2 regions of the Lysinibacillus sp. RU7 genome follow, and region 1 is predicted to be linked to the other one. Evidence: predicted binding sites of a transcription regulator. Region 1 holds the regulator's gene; the other holds the start of a gene.
What was found. Region 1 encodes CtsR, which represses protease genes until heat stress. Its sites were predicted from a motif close to ATGGTCAATAAAGGTCAAACA; they were not measured.
Positions count from the first base shown of each region.

Region 2: AC3II9_RS13350 (ATP-dependent Clp protease ATP-binding subunit) is a predicted target of CtsR. The motif match lies at 4,776-4,796, and genes of this name have one in related genera.

Region 1 covers NZ_JBYQFK010000007.1:70,289-76,252, forward strand. The annotation lists gene AC3II9_RS07110 (ATP-dependent Clp protease ATP-binding subunit) at 1-1,906, opposite strand, end outside; gene mcsB (protein-arginine kinase McsB) at 1,896-3,002, opposite strand; gene AC3II9_RS07120 (UvrB/UvrC motif-containing protein) at 2,999-3,544, opposite strand; gene AC3II9_RS07125 (CtsR family transcriptional regulator) at 3,541-4,017, opposite strand; gene AC3II9_RS07130 (magnetosome magnetite crystal formation protein family) at 4,174-4,479, opposite strand; gene AC3II9_RS07135 (acyltransferase) at 4,592-4,807, opposite strand; partial or broken gene AC3II9_RS07140 (globin-coupled sensor protein) at 5,125-5,964, shown strand, end outside.
Region 2 covers NZ_JBYQFK010000017.1:62,987-68,950, reverse strand. The annotation lists gene fabF (beta-ketoacyl-ACP synthase II) at 1-828, opposite strand, end outside; gene AC3II9_RS13365 (beta-ketoacyl-ACP synthase III) at 843-1,778, opposite strand; gene AC3II9_RS13360 (YjzD family protein) at 1,979-2,167, shown strand; gene AC3II9_RS13355 (hypothetical protein) at 2,378-2,587, opposite strand; gene AC3II9_RS13350 (ATP-dependent Clp protease ATP-binding subunit) at 2,635-4,758, opposite strand; gene AC3II9_RS13345 (Crp/Fnr family transcriptional regulator) at 4,960-5,664, shown strand.

The sequences.
Region 1 (5,964 bases):
ATACTTGTAGCAGGATGTTGAATACGTCCGGATGTGCTTTTTCAATCTCATCCAGTAAGACAACGGAGTACGGTTTACGACGTACTTTTTCTGTCAACTGTCCGCCTTCATCGAATCCTACATAACCTGGAGGGGCACCAACTAATCGAGATGTCGAATGCTTCTCCATGTACTCAGACATATCAATGCGAATCATCGCATCTTCATCCCCAAACATGACTTCAGCAAGCGCACGGGCAAGTTCCGTTTTCCCTACACCTGTTGGCCCTAAGAAGATGAATGAACCGATTGGACGCTTCGGATCTTTCAGTCCAGCACGGGCACGACGAATGGCACGTGAAATCGCTTCAACTGCCTCTCCTTGACCAACAACACGCTTATGCAATTCTTCCTCAAGGTTTAAAAGCTTCGCAGATTCTTCTTGTGCAATCTTCGATACTGGAATTCCAGTCCACATCGCCACTACCATGGCAATATCATCTACTGTGACTTCTGATTCTTCTTTGCCTTGCTTCTCTTTCCACGCTTTTTTCGTTTGTTCAAGCTCTTCTTTTATCTTTTGCTCTGTATCACGTAATGCGGCAGCTTTTTCAAACTCTTGACTTTGTACCGCTGCATTTTTCTCAGAGCGTACATTTTCTAATTTGTTTTCAAGCTCTTTTAAATTTGGTGGCACTGTGAATGAACGTAAACGCACTTTCGAACCAGCTTCATCCATTAAATCGATCGCCTTATCTGGCAAGAAGCGGTCTGAAATATAGCGGTCTGATAGTTTAGCGGCAGCCTCTAATGCTTCATCTGTAATTTTCACACGATGATGTGCTTCGTAGCGATCACGTAACCCTTTCATAATTTGAATCGTTTCATCAATTGTTGGCTCATCTACTTGAATCGGTTGGAAGCGGCGTTCTAACGCGGCATCCTTTTCGATATATTTACGGTACTCATCCAGTGTCGTTGCACCAATACATTGTAATTCCCCACGTGCAAGCGATGGTTTTAAAATGTTCGATGCGTCAATCGCACCTTCCGCTCCACCTGCACCAATTAACGTGTGTAGCTCATCGATAAATAGAATGATATTCCCTGCTTGACGAATTTCATCCATGACCTTTTTCAGACGGTCCTCAAACTCACCACGATATTTTGTACCGGCGACAACCGTTCCCATATCGAGTGTCATAACACGCTTATCACGTAGTGTTTCAGGCACTTCATTGTTCACGATTTGTTGTGCTAAGCCTTCTGCAATTGCTGTTTTACCGACACCCGGCTCCCCGATTAACACCGGGTTGTTCTTCGTACGACGAGATAATACTTCTACGACACGTGTAATTTCTTTTGAACGACCAATTACTGGGTCCAGTGCCCCTTCACGCGCAATCGCTGTTAAATCGCGCGCTAGACCGTCCAGCGTTGGTGTATTGGCTGCTTGGCTTTGCGCTGGATTACCTGAGGCATTTGTATCGTTATTGCCAAGTAATAATAATACTTGTTGGCGCGCTTTGTTTAAACTGACACCTGTATTCGCTAATACGCGTGCCGCTACCCCTTCTCCTTCACGAATTAAGGCTAATAAAATATGTTCTGTTCCGATATAGGAATGGCCTAATTTACGTGATTCATCGACTGAAAGTTCAATGACTTTTTTCGCACGTGGTGTGTAATGCACAATCGGACCGACATTTTCTTTCCCTTTCCCAACGAGTTCCTCAATACCTGATTCAATCATTTGAGGGCTAATATCAATCGCTTCTAATGCTTTGGCCGCAATGCCACCACCTTCACGGATAAGACCAAGTAAAATATGTTCTGTTCCAATCGACTCGTGTTTCCAACGAATCGCTTCTTCCTGCGCTAATTGTAAAACTTTTTGTGCACGTTGCGTAAAACGATTAAACATCATACAAATCCTCTCCCTTTCCATTTGTAGGCTCATTTCGACGATGTGTTGCTAATTTTTCTTGCAGTAATTTTGAGCGGAAAATATCACGCTCGGTCGTTTGCAATGTTGTACCAGCATATTGCTGTATAAAACCAGGTTGAATGAGTAACATGCATTCATTCAATTGATTAAGTGAAATATCTGAAATTAGTTGTAAGCCAACTGCTAAGCGGACATTGGATAAACAAGATGCCGCTTCCTCACTCGATAATATACGCGCATACATTAATGTACCGAGTGAACGATACAGTCGATCCTCCAATGCAATGGGCGCGCGAGCAAATAGTTGTTTTCTTGCCTCATGTTCTTTTTGAATAATTTGTTCCACTACATTTTGCAAATCATCTAAAATATCACGCTCTGATTTTCCAAGTGTAATTTGATTAGAAATCTGATAAATGTTACCTAGATTTTCACTACCTTCGCCATATATCCCCCGTACGACCATTCCTAACCTTGCCATTGTTTGAATTAACACATTCATACGTTTTGTCATCGTCAATGCTGGTAAATGCATCATAACGGAGGCACGTAGACCCGTACCAACGTTTGTTGGACAGCTTGTGAGAAAACCTAGTTGCCCATCGTATGCATACATGAGCTGCCCTTCTAAGTATTGATCGAGTTCATTTGCCTTTTCATATGTTTCATGTAGTTGCAACCCCGCTGCTAAGCATTGTATACGAATATGGTCCTCTTCATTCACCATAACACTGATTGATTCATCTTCTGTTAAAAAAACGGACGCTGTTTTTTCACAATTAGCTAGGTACGGACTAATTAAATGCTTCTCAACAAGCACTTGTCGTTGTAAGGTTGGCATTTCTTTCATCGGAAAATATGAAAATCTTCTCCCCTCATTGCGAACAGAAAGAAGGGCTTGTAACACGGTGTCGTCTATTTGTTTTGCATCCTCTTCTGAAAAACTAGCGGGAAAACGGGTACTCCTTAAATTTCGAGCAAGGCGTATTCTCGTACTAATCACAATATCTCCATGCTCATCCGTTGCTTCAATCCAAGGTGGTAACGTACGCTTTAAAAAATGCTCTATATTCATGATGTCTCCCCACCTCCAACATGTAGCTTCTGTTCGATTGCACGCACCTCATCACGCAGCCTAGCTGCATCTTCAAAGCGCTCCTCTGCAATCGCTTGTTGCATTTGTTGGCGAATGAGTTCAATTTGCTTTTGATAGTTGATAAATTGATATTCTTCAGTTTGCTTTTTACCGATGTGCTTTACATCCGCTTGCAAACGTTTGAGAACTTGTGGTAATTGATCACGAAATGTGTGGTAACACTGTGCACAGCCAAATTTACCGACTTTCAAGAATTGCCTGTACGTAAAGCCACAGGATGGGCAAGTACCTTGTTGCTTCTTTGGTTGCGTTTCTTCCTGCACTTTGCTTTTCCATTTTGGTAAGCTAAACCAATCTGACATGAGCTGATGAATCGATACAGGCTCCTCTTGTATTTCAACTTGAAACGGATGAAATTTCCCTGCACATATTTCACAATAATGGCGCTCCAATTTAGTACCATTTTTTATTTGTGTTATGGTCACAGTAGCATGTCGCTGCTTACAATGCTCACAAATCATGTTCCGTCACCCCTTTCAAATTTCAACGTTATTAACATTGCCTTTAAAATACGTGCACGAATCTCGTCTCGCATCGGTAACGGCATTTGTAAAGTGGTACGATCCATCGCTGCAAGCATTAGCTTTGCCTCTCTTTTGGATAGTACCTCTTCATCAATTAAACGATACACGATATGCTCTGCTGCCACTTGGGGTGCATTCGCATCAATTTGTCTTAGCATCTCATCAAATAATGCCTGCTTTGAATGCGATTCAACACGTAAAATACGAATATATCCGCCACCACCGCGCTTACTCTCGACCAAATAACCGCGCTCTGCTGTAAATCTTGTATTAATAACGTAATTTATTTGCGACGGCACACATTGAAACTTATCTGCTAACTCACTACGTTTTACTTCAATATGTCCCTGTCCTTGTAATTCGATAATTTGCTTTAAATAACCTTCAATAATGTCTGAGATATTCCTCATGTTTATGCTCACCCCAGTTCATTTACTGACTTTGACTATCTTTGACTTTATTATAAAAATCACAAAATTGTTTTGCAAATAAAAAGTCTACCCTTTTAATAAAATAAAAAACGGCAAAGTCTTTGTTATTAAAGACTTTGCCGTTTTGCCTATGAATTATACCCAACGACCAACAATTGGATAATCCCACTCGGAATCGTTTAACGCTTTTACTATACCAATAATTGGAACTATAAGTAACATTAACCCGAAAACAATTAAAAACGGAAGACCAATTAAGATAAAAGACAAGATAATTGAAATCGTTGTTAATACCCACATCACACCTTGGAATAATAGCGCCTGAATAGATAAGCGCTTGATCTGATCATCTGAACTAATTAAAAAGAAGAGAATCGGCACTAGCACCGGCGCAAAGAATGCACTAGCATGAATCAATACTTTCGACCACTTTTCTTCCATTCGATACAACCTCCCTTTTCGAACATTTCCTTATAATACATATACGAACGAAGAACACATTAGTTTCAAAAATAAAACAACCATCTTATTATTTTAAGATGGCTATAAACATTTATTTATATGGTCCAACATCATCTGGGTTATCTCCGTCCTGCGGAAACAGTAAATATGAGATAATAGCTGTAAAGATGGTTGCGCTTAGCAATATTAAAAACTTGTCCTTCGATGCAACGTCTTCATAACGATTGAATAGCATAAATGTAGAAGCAACTGCGACGATTACTGTTATCGGTATAACAAATTTTAAACGCTTTTTATGAAATTTCATTGTAAACTTCCTTTACATTTTTTTTACTATCTATCATTTTAACTTGTTTAATTCTGAAGTACAAACACTTGCTTGTTTCTATTATCTGTAACAAAATCTTCAGAAGAATTATAGAAATTTTATACATAATGCAGACAAAAAGTTCAATTTAATAGTAAAATTACATAATAAAGAGTGACTACATAATCTTATGAATATATATAGAATGGGGAATGGCGATGATTAACTTTTTTAACAAGTCACGCGAAAAAGCAAAAGCAACATTTTTCCAAGTAGAGAAATATACCCAACAGGTAGAATTAAGTCTTTCTGCTTATCCAGAATTAATGAAACAGTTACAATTACTGAGCTTAACGAAAAAGGACTTAGCGATTTTAAAGCAACTACAACCTTATGCCCAAGATCTCATTCCTTTAATGGTCAATCATTTTTATCATGCCATTAGCCAAAGCGAAGCACTTCTGGCCATTATCAATCGGTCAACACGTATCGACAAATTAAAAATAACGCTTCACAAACATTTATCCGATATTTTTAACGGAAAAATTGATAGCGCATACATTGAAGAACGAAAAGTGATTGCACATGCCCATGTTCGTATTGGGCTAAAATCTAAATGGTACTTAGCATCATTTCAATCACTGATGACGACTTTCATCGAGTTTATCGAAACATTAAACTTATCTACGCAGGAAACAGCCCTAGCTATTAATGCGTTTTCAAAAATTATTAACTTTGAACAGCAACTTGTCATCGAAGCTTATGAACTGGAAGAGGAACGCATCCGTAAACAAGCAGAAGAAGTAAAATTACATTTAATTAATACCATTCAACGTACAGCACAAGAATTAAATGTGATTAGTGTTGACACAACGTCTTCTCTGGAAGCAATCGCGGTGCAAACAGATGAAATTGCTGCCGCCACACATCAAGGCTTAGATTTCGTAGAAGAAACGGAAAGTAAATCAAATCTTGGCAAAAAGCATTTAGCTACGCAAACAGACTTAATGGATACGATTTTAGAACGTGTCGATATATTAGAATCTTCAATGGATGAACTACGCATATCGTCGCAAAAAATCTCAGATATTGTAGGGCTCGTAACAGGCATTGCCGATCAAACAAATTTGCTCGCATTAAATGCTTCCATTGAAGCA
Region 2 (5,964 bases), on a different contig from region 1:
ACCTTCTGGTGCTGGTGCTGTAATATGGTGTGCATCTCCTGTCGCACCGTAACCAAGTACTTCTGCATAAATTTTTGCTCCACGTGCTTTTGCATGCTCTAATTCTTCTAAAACAAGCATACCCGAACCTTCACCAATCACAAAGCCGTCACGGTTTTTATCGAATGGACGTGATGCTGTTGCTGGGTCTGCATTCGTTGTTAACGCCGTATTCGCTGTAAAGCCGGCAATAGCCATATTCACGATTGGCGCCTCTGCTCCACCTGTAAACATAACATCTGCATCACCGCGCTCAATTACTTTAAACGCATCCCCAATCGAGTTTGTCCCTGATGCACAAGCTGTTACCGAACATGAGTTAGGTCCTTTTGCCCCAAGATAAATCGATACTTGCCCTGAAGCCATATCTGGAATCATCATCGGAATGAAGAACGGGCTGACACGTCTTGCTCCACGTTCTTGGAATGTTAAAAACTGCTGTTCATACGTTTCCATTCCGCCAATACCAGATCCAATCCATACACCAACACGTGCAGCATTTGATTCATTAATTTCTAATGCTGAATCTTTATATGCCATGAGCGATGCTGCAATAGCATATTGTGTAAAACGGTCCATTTTTCGCGCTTCTTTACGTTCCACAAACTGCTCAATATCAAAATCGTTTACTTGTGCAGCCACTTTAGCTGAGAATTTTTCTGCATCAACGCGTGTTAGTGGACCAACACCTGATTTTCCTGCTTTTGCTGCAGCCCATGTATCTTCAACTGTATTGCCAAGTGGCGTGACAGCCCCAATTCCTGTTACTACTACTCTACGCTTTGTCATACATAATCCCCCTCTTATTTACCCCATCGAATTGTGACAGCGCCCCATGTTAAGCCACCGCCAAAACCGACAAGGACAACTATATCATCATCTTTTATTTTACCTTGTTCAAGCTCTTCTACTAATGATAACCCAATCGAAGCTGCTGATGTGTTCCCGTACTTATGCACCGTTTTTGACATTTTCTCTTCAGGTAAATTCAGTCGTTCACGAGCTGCTTCCATAATCCGAATATTCGCTTGGTGTGGTATTAAGAAATCGCAATCTTCTTTCTGCAAACCAGCCTTTTCCAATACTTGAACGGCAGACTCTCCCATTTGGCGTACTGCAAATTTAAACACTTCACGCCCATTCATGCCAATATGATTTTCTTCATTTATATATAAATGCTTGCCACCTGAACCATCTGCACCTAATTCAGATGCCAGAATACCGCGTCCTTCCGATACTTTTGATAGAACAGCAGCACACGCTCCATCCCCAAATAAAATAGCGGTATTACGGTCATTCCAATCCGTTACTTTCGATAGTTTTTCAACACCTACTACTAATACATATTCATAACTGTTATTTTCAAGGAATTGCTGTGCTGTTACAAGCCCATAGATAAATCCTGAACACGCTGCTGCAATATCCATCGCTGCACATTGTATTCCGAAATGCTCTGTTAATTGACATGCCACACTTGGAAAGGCTTGATCTGGCGAAACCGTTGCAACTACAATTAAGCCAATTTGTTCCGGCTTAATCCCTGCATTTTCAATCGCTTTTTGTGTTGCCTTAATCGCCATATGTGAAGTATTTTCATCATCTGCTGCAATATGTCTTTGTTCAATCCCCGTTCTAGAACGAATCCATTCATCTGTCGTGTCTAACACACTTTCCAGATCATAATTTGTCAGTACCTTTTCAGGGACATATTTCCCCAATCCAATAATACCTACACCCATAAAATATCCCCCTTTTACACTAACATTTAGTAGTTGGTCATAATTATAGCTCATAAAAAAATATTATACAACGGAAAATTTTTCACAATGTTCAAGAAATGTTTTCAAAAGTTTGTTTTTCTTTTTTCACAACCTGTGTTATGATAGTTGAGGTATAAAACTAAATAAATATATAGAATAATGTTTATGAGGTGAATTTGATGCAATATATTATGACATTTGTATGGTCATTCCTACTAATTTCTATGTTAAACTACGTAGTAAGTTCAGTATTAAACGTACCATTCGATTTCATGACTGGTGTAATCGTTTCTGTAGCATTTGCAGTAATCGTGTTTATTGTTGCAGCTATTCTTCCAGGTAGCCCAGAACACGCTGAACATCATTAATTAGGAAGCGCTCCGTGTAGGGGCGTTTTTTTATGTTCAAGATACAGTGTTTTGCCCGCCTATCACGGGATTTTGCTCGCTTACCATTAGCTTTGGACCGGACAACACCGCGTTTTGCTCATTTCGCTACTTTAAACTGAATCTCATTTATATTTTACACTCATTGTTTATTTTTCCACAATAAAAACAGGTGAATCACCACCTGTTTCCTTACATCTGTCGTTCCGCATCAGCTGTTGTCGTTGTCGGGATGATATCTTTTTCAGCTTTCAAGCGATCATTCAATTCCTCTATAGGGATAGCATCTACTGTCTTCATATCTTCATGCATATCAAACAAACTAGGCTTCTCTGTATTCACCATATCAGGGTTGTCTAATTTGTCACGCTTCGGTAAGTTTTTCATTTCTTTTTTATCCATAAAAATACCTCCTTTGTTTATAACATACCCAAAGGAGGCGAAAACCATTAAAACTTCACGACAATTTCATCATTTTTTACTATTAAATAGAGTGTGTCCCCTGGCGCCACTTCTCCGCGCAATAACTCTTTGGCAACCGCTGTTTCTAAATAACGTTGCACAAAACGTTTTAATGGACGTGCACCAAACTGCGGGTCAGCACCGTGCGCTACTACAAACGCAATAACTGCATCCTCGACTACGAGCTTAATCTCTTGCTCAGCTACACGTTTCTCTAACTGTGATACATACTTGCGAACAATCGCACCAAAATGTTCATTCGACAATGCATGGAATGTAATAATATCATCTACACGGTTTAAAAGTTCCGGCTTAAAATGCTGGCGAAGCGCCATCATAATTAAATCTTCCGCACCTTCTTCCGTTTGGTTTAACAAATGCTCTGAACCAATATTGGACGTCATAATGACAACTGTGTTCGAGAAATTCACATTGCGACCTTGCGAATCGGTAATGCGGCCATCATCTAAAATTTGCAGTAAAATATTTGCGACATCGGGATGCGCTTTTTCAATTTCATCCAGTAACACAACCGAATACGGATTACGTCGAACCGCTTCCGTTAATTGCCCACCTTCTTCATAGCCAATATAACCAGGAGGTGCCCCAACAAGGCGCGATACACTATGCTTCTCCATATACTCACTCATATCAATACGGATGAAATGATCCTCTGAGTCAAATAGTTGAGCCGCAAGCGCTTTTGCTAATTCTGTTTTCCCCACACCTGTTGGTCCTAAAAATAAGAAGGAGCCAATCGGTTTTGTAGGGTCTTTAATGCCTGAACGGGCACGCCATACTGCTTCCGTTACTAATGTCACGGCATTATCTTGACCGACAACTCGCTCATGTAATGTTTCCTTTAAGCGAAGTAGCTTCTCGCGCTCTCCCTCTACTAGTTTTGTGACCGGAATTCCTGTCCAACGTGAAACAATCGATGCAATTTCTTCGGCTGTTACTTCTTCGCGTAAAATCCGTTTATCGGCTGTTGTCACAAGCTCTGTCTCAAGCGCAGCAATTTCCTTTTCGAGTGAAGGAATTTTGCTGTACTGTAATTCTGCTGCTTTATTATAATCTCCACGTGTTTGCGCATCTTCCGAATCACGGCGATATTTATCGAGCTGCTCACGCTTTTTCTGAATCGTTTGCAGACCGTTTTTCTCAAGCTCCCACTGCTTACGCATATGTTCGGTAGAAGTACGTAACTTCACAATTTCCTCTTGCAAAGTGGATAAGCGCTTTTTACTCGCTTCATCCTTTTCTTTGCGAAGGGCTTGCTCTTCAATTTCTAACTGCATTAAGCGGCGTGTCACCATATCTAACTCTTGCGGCATGGAATCAATTTCTGTCCGAATCATCGCACAAGCCTCATCGATTAAGTCAATCGCTTTATCTGGTAAGAAACGCTCTGTAATATACCGATTGGATAGTTCAGCTGCTGCAATAATCGCACGGTCATGAATGCGGACGCCATGGTGCAGCTCAAAACGCTCTTTTAGTCCACGTAAAATCGACACGGTATCTTCTATAGAAGGCTCTCGCACCATCACTTGTTGGAACCGACGCTCAAGCGCTGGATCTTTCTCAATATACATACGATACTCATCCAGTGTTGTCGCACCAATACAATGTAATTCACCACGTGCAAGCATCGGCTTTAACATATTCCCCGCATCCATGGCACCGTCTGTTTTCCCTGCTCCTACAATCGTGTGAATTTCATCGATAAATAAAATAATACGCCCTTCTGATTCTTTTACTTGCTTCAGCACACCTTTTAAACGTTCCTCAAACTGCCCTCGGTAACTGGCACCAGCAATTAAAGCGCTCATATCCAGCTCATATAATAAACAATCCTTTAATCCTTCTGGTACATCTTTTCTCACGATACGTTGCGCTAATCCTTCTACAATGGCTGTTTTCCCAACACCTGGTTCACCGATTAACACAGGGTTATTTTTCGTTTTCCGTGTCAAAATACGAATGACATTGCGGATTTCTTCATCACGACCAATCACAGGGTCCATCTTCCCGTTCTTTACTTCCTCAATTAAATTACGTCCAAACTGCTCTAGCGGCGGACGATTATCTTGTGTTTGTGTAAATTGCATGTTCATCCCTCCAAAAAAGTTTGACCATCTTTGACTAATTTGATTATAAAACGATTTCCTATAAAAAGCAAAATAATCCTTCACAAAAAATTTACTCTTATTCCCAATTAACATATGTTATCATTTTATATATAGTGAAATCTAAGTGAAATTTAGATGAACTGTTGGTGAAATCTTAAGTTGTTATCTTAAGAAAAGGATGTGATTGTTATCGTTGCTCTAAACAGTATGCCGATGAAAATCTATGATTTATTTGAAATTCACGGTTTGGCTATTAAAGTGGATAAAGGAAATTATATTTTCCGTGAAGATGAACGGGCTGAAAATATCTTTTTCGTGCGCAGTGGTGCAATCCAAATCAGTAAAGAAACCGAAAGTGGCAAGGAACTGACCATTCGCATTTGTGGGACAGATGCTATCATCGGTGAAAATTCGATATTTTGCAAAACACGTTATCATGCAACAACTGCAAAAGCACTTGAAACAACGCATTTACTTGCACTTCACACAGATACCTTTGAATTTTTACTATCTGAAAACCCACCTCTATTGATGGAGTATTTAAAATGGCTACAAGTTGAAAATTTAAAACATCAAAGTCGTCTACGTGATTTAATGCTAAACGGAAAAAAAGGAGCTTTGTTCTCCACACTGATCAGACTTGCTAATACGTACGGTGAATTTCGTTCGAACAATGACGTATTGATTAATTTCCCATTAACCAATACAGAAATTGCGAACCTTTGTGCAACAAGCCGTGAAATGATTAACCGTATGCTCAATGATTTAAAAAATCAGAACATCATCACGTTGAATAAAAGCTATATTACGATACATGATTTACAGTTTTTAAAAGATAGCATCGCGTGTGAAAACTGTCCATTAAACATTTGTCGTATTGACTAACAGAAATTTCAGAGTGTTAACAAATTAATTTTATTAGACATTATACACTGGTATTAAACTATATTTTACTAACACTGAGTTATAAACTCGTAATGAGCAAAAATACATTCTAAAAATACCATTAGGGTAATAAAAGATATTAAGCTAAAGTGGTATCGTAGCCTCCGCGCTTTGCACAGCCTACACAGGAGCTAAAACAGGCGTGGCCTGTTTGGATCTCCTGTTCCTGCTCCTGACGCTTACGCTTTCGTCGCAAAGAAAATCTTGACTCCTGTGGCTATGGCGCGCTACGGTAAAAAG